DNA from 3 places in the Paenibacillus sp. JT22N1 genome. Region 1 is predicted to be linked to each of the others. Evidence: riboswitches for the same ligand, from Rfam matches in the RefSeq annotation. Region 1 holds a riboswitch; each other region holds the start of a gene.
The links. Region 1 has a riboswitch for cyclic di-GMP ahead of AC58UU_RS31765 (putative bifunctional diguanylate cyclase/phosphodiesterase). Riboswitches for the same ligand answer to the same signal wherever they lie in the genome.

Region 2: another riboswitch for cyclic di-GMP. It lies ahead of AC58UU_RS34570 (PilZ domain-containing protein); the one in region 1 lies ahead of AC58UU_RS31765 (putative bifunctional diguanylate cyclase/phosphodiesterase).
Region 3: another riboswitch for cyclic di-GMP. It lies ahead of AC58UU_RS27000 (S-layer homology domain-containing protein); the one in region 1 lies ahead of AC58UU_RS31765 (putative bifunctional diguanylate cyclase/phosphodiesterase).

What each region holds. Positions count from the first base shown of each region.
Region 1 covers NZ_JCAUAW010000022.1:35,691-38,970, forward strand. The annotation lists gene AC58UU_RS31755 (GNAT family N-acetyltransferase) at 3-425, opposite strand; gene AC58UU_RS31760 (HAD family hydrolase) at 467-1,117, opposite strand; cyclic di-GMP riboswitch class I at 1,324-1,417, shown strand; gene AC58UU_RS31765 (putative bifunctional diguanylate cyclase/phosphodiesterase) at 1,481-3,262, shown strand.
Region 2 covers NZ_JCAUAW010000028.1:19,420-22,699, reverse strand. The annotation lists gene prfA (peptide chain release factor 1) at 1-23, opposite strand, end outside; gene ychF (redox-regulated ATPase YchF) at 58-1,158, opposite strand; gene AC58UU_RS34570 (PilZ domain-containing protein) at 1,237-1,971, opposite strand; cyclic di-GMP riboswitch class I at 2,074-2,161, opposite strand; gene tadA (tRNA adenosine(34) deaminase TadA) at 2,440-2,877, shown strand; gene AC58UU_RS34560 (DUF1697 domain-containing protein) at 2,890-3,280, opposite strand, start outside.
Region 3 covers NZ_JCAUAW010000015.1:140,977-144,256, forward strand. The annotation lists gene AC58UU_RS26985 (SRPBCC family protein) at 1-274, opposite strand, end outside; gene AC58UU_RS26990 (ArsR/SmtB family transcription factor) at 277-618, opposite strand; gene AC58UU_RS26995 (3D domain-containing protein) at 1,027-1,716, shown strand; cyclic di-GMP riboswitch class I at 1,916-2,010, shown strand; gene AC58UU_RS27000 (S-layer homology domain-containing protein) at 2,058-3,280, shown strand, end outside.

The sequences.
Region 1 (3,280 bases):
TACTAATCCTCTTCGGCTTCTTCTACCTCATATGTACATAGAAAACGTTCTACACCGGGATATTTCTCCCCGAGGCTGCGAATAACGAACCCAATATTCCGATAAAATTGGACCGACTCTTCATCTGTTTCTGCCACGATTCGAACGGGATGCATATCTTCAATAATTTCAAGAATAATCCCTCGACCAAAGCCTACCCCTCTGCTCTCCGGTTCAACGGCCAGATGAGTGATCGTCATCTCCTGATTATCACTGAGCTCAAAGCCAATGATGCCCACTAAGATACCTTCGGATTCATACCCAAACAACCATAGATTAGCATCATTTTCATAACGCTCAATGACAGGTTGTAACGCCTCCGGATCGGGGAAAACGCTGTAACTCAGCAGTTCTTGTATTTCATTTTCGTTTAGTCGGGATTTCACATTTACTAACATCTTTATTCACTACTTTCATTTTTCGTTATCTACACATAATCTAACAACTTAAGCAAGCTGTCAACATGCGCTACAGGGGTGATTCCCTTCTCCTCCATCAGATGTCCGTTGGGCCCATAGCTGATAAAGGGAACTCCTGCATCCATGGATGCTCTGCCATCTATCCACGAGTCACCGATCGATATCCATTGGCTCTCAAGAATTTGTGGAAAATGCTGCTTAGCGGCTAAGTATCCGGATGGAGATGGTTTCATGGCATTCATCTGCTCTCTTCCGATAATCAAATCAAAGTATGGATGAATTCCGGTCTTTTCCAGCGCATGTACGGCGGCTTTGTATGAATTATTAGTCACAATAACCAGGACATAGCCCGTCTTTAAAACATTTAGAAGCTCGGAAACATGGGATTCCAGTCCTGCACCCTCCATGCCTATTAGTTCATGTTGAACAACCATATTCATCACTTCTATATAGGACTCTTCAGGCATCCCTTTCGCTTTCACATGCTCAATCATGGTTGATGTGGTATGCTCTTGAATCGGAAAACCAACCTGCAATAGATCATTCTCGGTAAGGTAGTCCGCCACTTGCTTTTTCATCATTTGGAAATTAATGCTAGACCTCAGCAGTGTATTATCCATATCAAAAATAATGCCTCGAACTTGGCTTAATTTACTCATTGAACCTCACCTATCCATCTCTAGAACTATAGAAAAATTAAGAAATTAGTATTATTAATTATTTTTAGTCGAATTCGACATGATTCGCTAATTTTATGTAAATACCGCTATAGACACGTCATTTTCAACTATTTATAATGAGGCGTATTAACTGGTACATAAGTCTTTTACATCATTAACTAGTGCCTTTTGAACTACATATATAGAATCGATAAAAGCAAACCATTGGAAACAATGCGACGCAAAGCCATGACCTAAGGCATCCCTAACTTCCGATGCTATGGACGACAGGTTACCGAGTCAAGGAGTTCATCCTTTCATTCGGGATGGACTTTTTTTATTTATACGAAATGAGGTCGATTCATGCATCTTACGCTAATAGATAATTATCCTATTTACCTCATGCTGCTAGCGTTCATTATTTCAATAACTGCTCTTTACTTATACTTTACTAACAAAACAGCACTCAAAGCTTCACTCTTAGAGTCTGCTATCGATTGTATCATGTTGATTAATTCAAGTGGGAGGATCATTGCGTTTAATCCTGCGGCAGAATCCATTTTTGGTTACGAACGCAAAGAAGCTATAGGACTTACATTAATCGATTTTCTTTTTGAAAAAGATGGCCAGGAGACAACCTTCTTAAATCTGCTGTTCACGGCCAAAGACGAAACGATTATCGGTAAGCGAATCGAATTGAAAGCATTTCGATCGGATGGCAGTGTATTTCCTGCGGAAATAACGATTACGAGCACTTCGTATAAAGGAAAGCATGTCTATACAGCTTATCTTCGCGATTTGACTGAAAAAAAGAAGTCCGATGATATGATACAGCAGCTAGCCTACTTTGATCTTCTGACAGGTTTGCCGAATCGCAACCAGTTCAATCCACTTTTCCATGATGCGTTAAACAAAGCCAAACAACATAATCAGAGCTTAGCTCTACTCTTCCTCGATGTAAATCGGTTTAAACTCATTAATGATACCTTAGGCCATCCCTTAGGAGATCTCGTTTTGCAAAAGTTCTCCGCATTGCTTTCGGAAAGCTTGTTTGCACAAAGCATTGTCTCCAGACTAAGTGGTGATGAATTTGTGATTTTATACCCATTCGGTAATCGGAAGTCAGCTGCTGTGCAAGCGGAGAAGATCATGCAACAATTGGAAGCTCCTTTCCAAATCGACGGGCGAAATGTTTTTGTTTCCACCAGTATTGGTATCTCTTTGTATCCTATCGATGGAGAAGATCCGGAGGTTTTACTGAAAAATGCCGATCATGCGATGTATCTGGCCAAAGAACGTGGAGGAAACCATTATCAATTTTATGAACAGGAAATGAGTGTCATTCATTTGAGGAGAAGCGCATGTGAGCAATCCCTCCGGACAGCCATAGAACATAATGAGCTCTACCTGATGTACCAACCCAAATTCCATATCCCTACAGGCAAAATAAACGGCGTAGAAGCTTTACTAAGGTGGGATAGCCATGAGTTAGGAAGTATCTCGCCGAAGGAATTTATTCCTATTGCAGAAGAATCCGGACAAATTATTTCAATTGGAAAATGGGTATTACAAACTGCCTGTATACAAATGAAAAAATGGCAAAATGCGGGTATGGAGCCTGTTCCTATTGCAGTCAATATATCCGCAGTCCAGTTTCATCAAGAAGATTTGGTGACTATGATTCTCGAGATTCTGCATCAAAATGAGCTGGAAGCAAAGTACTTAGAACTCGAAATTACCGAAAGTGTAGCGATGTATAACAGCCTCAGTTGTATGGAAAAGCTTAATGCTTTAAAGCGCGAGGGAGTAAAAATCTCCGTCGATGATTACGGAACTGGTTATTCTTCTTTAAGTTATTTACATAAATCGCCAGTCGATACTTTGAAAATTGATAAATCAATCGTTCAAGACATTTCCTCCAACATATCTGCATCTTCTATTATTAAAGCGATTATGACCATGTCACAAAGTTTAAATTTGAATGTCATTGCCGTTGGTGTAGAAACTCATGAACAGCTCATTCTTCTAGAAAGATTTGGTTGTGAAAATATACAAGGATACTTATTCTCAGTTCCACTTACGGCCCAGCTATTTGAAAAGAGTTATGTTATCCATGATGCTAGTACTAGTCCAAATGCTTTATGAGAAAAAGCCAGAATGCGG
Region 2 (3,280 bases), on a different contig from region 1:
ATGGACTGAAGTCGATCCAACATATAGGATCACTCCTTTCTTTACTTTTTTTATGAATTACACATTAAATCTGAAATGCATGACGTCCCCGTCATTCACCACATACTCTTTACCTTCTAGACGCACTTGGCCTTTTTCTTTCGCACCATTCATCGACCCTGCAGCTGCCAAATCATTATAAGAGACGACTTCAGCACGAATAAAACCACGTTCGAAATCGGTATGAATAACACCAGCCGCTTGAGGAGCTTTCGTTCCCTTGCGGATTGTCCATGCTCTTACTTCCTGCACCCCAGCTGTGAAATACGTGTACAAGCCAAGCTTTCTATAAGCTGCTTTAATCAATCTATTCAAGCCGGACTCTTGAAGTCCCAACTCTTCGAGGAACATCGCTTTTTCTTCATCTTCCAACTCGGCGATTTCGGATTCAACCTTTGCACTGATCGACACCACTTCGTTGTTTTCGCTCTCAGCAAATTCTTTCACAATTTTCACAAAAGAATTTTCATCTGCTGTTGCTACTTCATCTTCACTCACGTTTGCCGCATAAAGCACGGGTTTCATGGTTAATAAATGAAGGTCGCGCACGAGAAGTTTCTCATCTTCGCTGAGATCCAGACTGCGTGCCGGTTTATCTGCATAAAGCGCTTCTTTAATACGCTCTAAACACTCCACTTCAGCAACAACTTTTTTGTCGCCGCCCTTGAGGTTTTTGCGCGAACGCTCAATCTTCTTCTCTACCGACTCTATATCTGCCAAAATTAATTCAAGATTAATCGTTTCGATATCGCCGATCGGATCCACTTTACCGGAAACGTGAGTAATATTATCATCTTCAAAACAACGAACAACATGCACAATGGCATCCACTTCACGAATGTGTGCCAAAAATTTATTTCCAAGCCCTTCGCCTTTGCTCGCGCCCTTTACCAAACCCGCAATATCAACGAATTCAAAGGCTGTCGGGACAATGCTCTTAGGCACAACGATCTCTACCAGCTTCTGCAATCTCTCGTCTGGTACTTCAACTACCCCAACATTCGGATCGATCGTACAAAACGGATAATTCGCAGATTCTGCCCCCGCCTGTGTAATTGCATTAAACAATGTCGATTTTCCTACGTTCGGTAGACCGACGATACCTGCTTTCAAAGCCATTGTAGTTACAACTCCTTAATTTTCGAAAATCATCCTTCTTATTATATAGCACTTGGAACTCAAAAAAAAGCCTGAAGGCTATTGATTCGCCGCAGACTTTTTTTCCGTTGCTTTTTTAAATTGTGCTTCCCGCTTCTGTACGAAGTAAGTTTCGATCTGATTCGTAAGGATAAAACCCCTTAGCGCATTGGTTTTTTCCTGCGGAATGTCGATATAACTAGCCCCATAATAGAAACCATTTTCAACCTTTTCTTTTCTTACAATTTCCATCGAACAAGTCATCGTAAAGCCCAAATCCAGCTCAATTTCGAGCTGTGAATGCTTTTGAACGATCTTATCAATCATAGAATTATCATTAATGGTAAATCCTAAGCCGTTGATGGATATATTTTTGATTGAAATACCAAGTGGGTTTTCAAAGTGATGTTTATTCCTTTTATTCATATCCTGAAGTCCGAATAAGAGACCTGTTTGTTTCACATCCACACGTGGGAATTCCCGTTTTTCTGCGAATTTCTTACGATTTTCAGGTGGATTAATGACAATGACGGAGCCGAATTCTTTGGCAACAACGGTTGTATTCATCACAAACAAGCCGGATTTGGTATAAACCGTCATTTTCGCTTTATCACCAAGTTGAAAGACATCGTATTCCGGTAATTCCACCTCAATAATGTCTCCGAGTGCATAGGTTAGTACGCCAGTGGCTACGAAATCGTCCTTTCCCAACACAGCCTTACTATCGATTAGTACATCAGCGTCATATCCCTCCTTGCTTCCGTAATATTTCATGACGTTATACCCGTTGGCCATTATAATTAACACCTCTCCCTTTACCCAAGTTATTCCCTATATAAAAATAAACTGCCCCTTATGTAGGAGCAGCCTATTACCTTAATCAATAAAGCTTCGATTTTCGGTAACCAGGCTGCCATAGTTCCAAAGGAACCGTAGACCCTTAGCTTTGCGTCCTTGCTTTTCAACAAGTTTGCCATTTTCGAACCTTGCTATTTATTTCTACCTATCACGTTCTATATGGTCTAAAAGACCTACTAATATCTATCATTATACCTAGCACAGTTGCTATTATCAACAAAATTCCTTGCATAGCTGGTCATTTTGTTGTATGTAATGTAGAAAGATTAAATATCCACAGCTTTTTAAGTTATCCACAAACCTATCCACAGGTTGTTAACAACGGAATGAATGTTCGATTGTTATGCACATGTGGATAAAAATATATTAGCGAGGTGTCCCCCTGTGGATGAACATATCCCCTGGATGAAAGAAGCGATTCAAGAGGCTCTCAAAGCCGAATCCATCCGAGAAGTACCGATTGGAGCGGTCGTTGTCCATCAAGGTCAAATCATCGGCCGCGGCTACAATTTGCGTGAAACAACCCTAGATCCTCTCGCTCATGCCGAAATGATCGCCATCAAACAAGCGAGCGAGCATCTGCAAGCCTGGCGACTTTTGGATTGCCAGCTCTACGTCACCCTAGAGCCTTGCCCGATGTGTGCGGGCGCGATTGTCCAATCACGGATTCCGCAGGTCATCTACGGCACCATTGATCCGAAGGCCGGCTGTGCCGGAACGCTCATGAATTTGCTGCAGGAGGACCGGTTCAATCACCGTGTCGATGTCGTTAGCGGCGTCTTGCAAGAAGAGTGTTCGACGATGTTGACCCAATTTTTCCGTAAATTACGCGGTAAAGCTTAGAAGTTCCTGCATCTAATTCTGCATCGCCGCTGCCAACTCAGCCAGTTTGTTCATCGTATTCCAATTGCGTGTTGTCGCCGTATCTCCAAGCTTCTGGATATTGCTCGCAAGTTTCGAATCCAGAACGCTTTGACGAAAAAGGAAATAAATCTCGCGCCCATTGATCTGGAATTCATCCACATCGCTTATTCCTTTGGACAAGACGTCAGAGGTTTGCTGTGGAGGATATTCCGATAGCACAGAAATTTGTATCGTTTCGCCTTCTAATAACGCATCCACTTCATATGGACAAGTCGCAAGAATCTGTGCCAGCTCCTCTATCGTACGCAAAATGACGGAAGGTGAAACGCCTACAGCTTTGCTGATCTCCTGCTCGATACGCTGGCGCAGCGGTTCCACCGCC
Region 3 (3,280 bases), on a different contig from region 1:
TCTCAGGGGAATTAATTTCATGGTAGACAAACTTACCCCACATTTCAAAGCCTTCAGCTGATTTCATACTGTAGTGGAAGCTGCCACCTGGGCGTAGATCTAAGGTGTGTACGCTTAATTCGAAGCCTGTTGGTCCCCACCAGCGAGCTAAATGTTCAGCCTCAGTCCACGTTTTGAAGACGAGTTCACGTGGTGCATTGAATGTGCGAGTAAGAACCAATTCGCCACCTTCTAATGTGGCATTGAAGTTGTTCCCTGCTTTTTCTTGAGTCATGTCTAGTCCTCCAAATCAAATTGTTTTTTCTTTTCCTTCTCTAACATTTGCTGCAAATAATCGTCCAAACGATCGAATCTCTCTTCCCACATGCGGCGGAAAGAGTCTAGCCATCCATCCAGCTCCTTGAGCGACTGAAACTGCAGCTTATAGATTCTTTTATTCGCGGACGGTTGTACCTCGACAAGTTCTGCATCACTAAGCACACGGAGATGCTTGGATACTTGTGGCTGCTGGAGCTCAAGCCGATCCGCTATTTCCCCGACAGTAAGGGGGCCGTCGCGCAAAAGCTCGACAATGTGCAAGCGGTTTGGCTCGGCAAGAGCACTGAAAGTCTTATTCATGAACATAATATACTCCGAATGGAATATTCCTGTCAAGGAATATTTCTGAATGCAACCACAGTATGTTGAAAAGCGAAAAGACTGCCACACCGGCAGTCTTTTCTTATTTCACGTTTGTTAGTTTAAGCCGAGATTCGTTTTGTATACTACCTTATGCCTTCTTATTTCTTTACCCATTTCTTCTGTAGTAAATCGATAGACCGTTTTTACTCGGTTTATAAGTTTTCATAGGGTTCTTGTCGCCCTTCCTTTTTGATACTAGTACTATATGTTTCTCTTACGAGGGTGATTGTGTAATTGTCCACATGTCTATCAAAATGAAAAAATTAATACGAGACGTATATAAATCATAGAATTGGACGAATCTAGTAGCTATAACTCTATTATTTTTTAAGAGGAGGAGATACTATGTTTCGTAAAATTCTTTATGTTACTTTGACGCTTCCGTTGCTGCTTTGTTTGTGGCAGGTGCAACCCGCCTATTCGTACCCTGAAAGTGAAGATGGGGGGGAATTACCTCCTACGTATAGTATGGCAAGAAATGCAGCTCCTGTGGAAGAAGCCGCTCAAGCTGACCTTGTTCAGCCTAGGACGCAGTATCAGGTGGACCGAGGAGATACGCTGTTCAAAATTGCACGTGATTTTGGCGTAACCGTAGATGACCTTATCAACTCTAACAATATTTCAAATCCGAACCAGCTAACGATTGGTCAAAGTTTAACGATTCCGATGGGTGGAGATGAGATTGGCTTACCTAAAGGTCAAAAGAAAATTATCAAAAAAGTGTTGAACACAACCCTCACAGCTTATACGGCTGGTGTTGAATCAACAGGTAAAAAGGCTTCCCATCCCATGTATGGCATCACATTTAGTGGTCTTAAAGCCAAAGAAGGACGCACGATCGCTGTGGATCCTGCTGTCATCCCTTTAGGATCGACGGTGTTCATTGACGGCATCGGCATTCGTAAAGCGGAGGATATAGGTTCAGCTATTCGCGGTTCGAGAATTGATGTATTCATGAATGATCTAAATGACGCTCAAGAATTCGGCGTAAAGAAGAATGTGAAAGTCTATTTGCTAGATAGAGAGAATATTTAAGTCGATAGCAATTTACTAGGTTAAGGGTCAACCGGGATATCCGGTTGGCCTTTTTTGTGTGAAAGCACACACTTTGTGTATGGATTTCCTCTATTTTGTAGAAAAGTGTTGAAATATGAAATAATGTGGATTAATATGGAAAACAGTCAGTTCTAAATGACTAGTTCAGATGAGTAAAAATACCTATTAACCAAGCAATAATGAACAAAGGCAAATCCATCGAAAGGTGGAGACGCAAAGCCACGGGTCTAAGCCATGAGTCACATCTCATGGGACGATAGCCGGGTTACCTTTAGGGGCTTGGTTTTTTATTGTCTTAAAAGAGAGGGAGAGAACAGCTAATGGACAAGATCAAAATAATGAAACAGTTCAAAAGAGTAATTTTAGCAATGGTGTTCACAACAATAAGTATGATTTATTTTTCCAATTCAATGCTTTCTGCACGAACGGTCTATTCCTTTCAAGATCAGGCAACGGAGGCTAAAGAACAAACGTTATCGAACATCTCAGGCTCCCATATGGTATGGACGGAGTCGGATGCAGCAGGTTATCTCCAAGTTTTTTATCAGAACATAAAGACGGCTGAAAAAAAGCAAATCACCACATTTGCTTCGCAAAAACATTCACCTCGGGTTGGTGAAACGAAGGACGGCAAGGTATATATCATCTGGACTGATGATAGGGAATTTGCTGCAACTGGGAAGTGGATTATGTATGGATATGAGCTTTCATCAGGACTTGACTGGAAGCTGAATGCGCATACGCAGTATTACACTCGCATGAATATGAATGGCTCAGAATTTGTAGGTCATGACAACTCTACTTATGAAATCTTTCATTACGATCTCATAACGAATACAGAAACGCTGGTTGGTAAAGGTCGTATTCCTGTTGTAGCAGAGGGGAAGGTGCTCTTCAAACATGAGAGAGACGGAGGGTTAAGCCTTACGAATGTCAAAACAGGCGAAACGCGCGCCGTTCTCGATCTACCGTATCATCTGTATGTGTGGGAACTCGCTTTTGATGGTATAACCGCTTTTTATAAGCACTCAGACCTAGATTTGAAGACGAAGTATGCTGTCCTGGATACATCAAATCCTGCGGCCGTACCTGTTGATCTAACATTAGCAACTAAGAAGCCTAATGAGTATTTTCAGATGTACATAGGTAATGGTCAAGTATCCTGGGTTCAAGATGTTGGTGGTATACCTGTACTCAATGGGTATAATCTAGCGCTTAAGGAGGGCTTTAAAGTTACTGAAGGAGATCTGGCTCTACGTGTGGCTGGTTTTGACAAAGAAGGACTGGTTATGAAAAATGCAGATGGCAGTTTTTTTCGCAAATCCATTATTAGAACCGAAGTCCCAGATCAAATCTCGTCAGGTGGTACAGCTCCGCTCCTAGTTACGGATGATTTCATCAAGAAGAAAGTAAACGCACAAGGTGACGAACTCTCGATTAAAGACGGTTCCGTTTCATTGGTCATTCCACCCGGAGCCTTAAGTCAGGATACAGATATAGAAATCAAGTTGAATAAAGACGTTACAGATTCCTTAAGTATTAC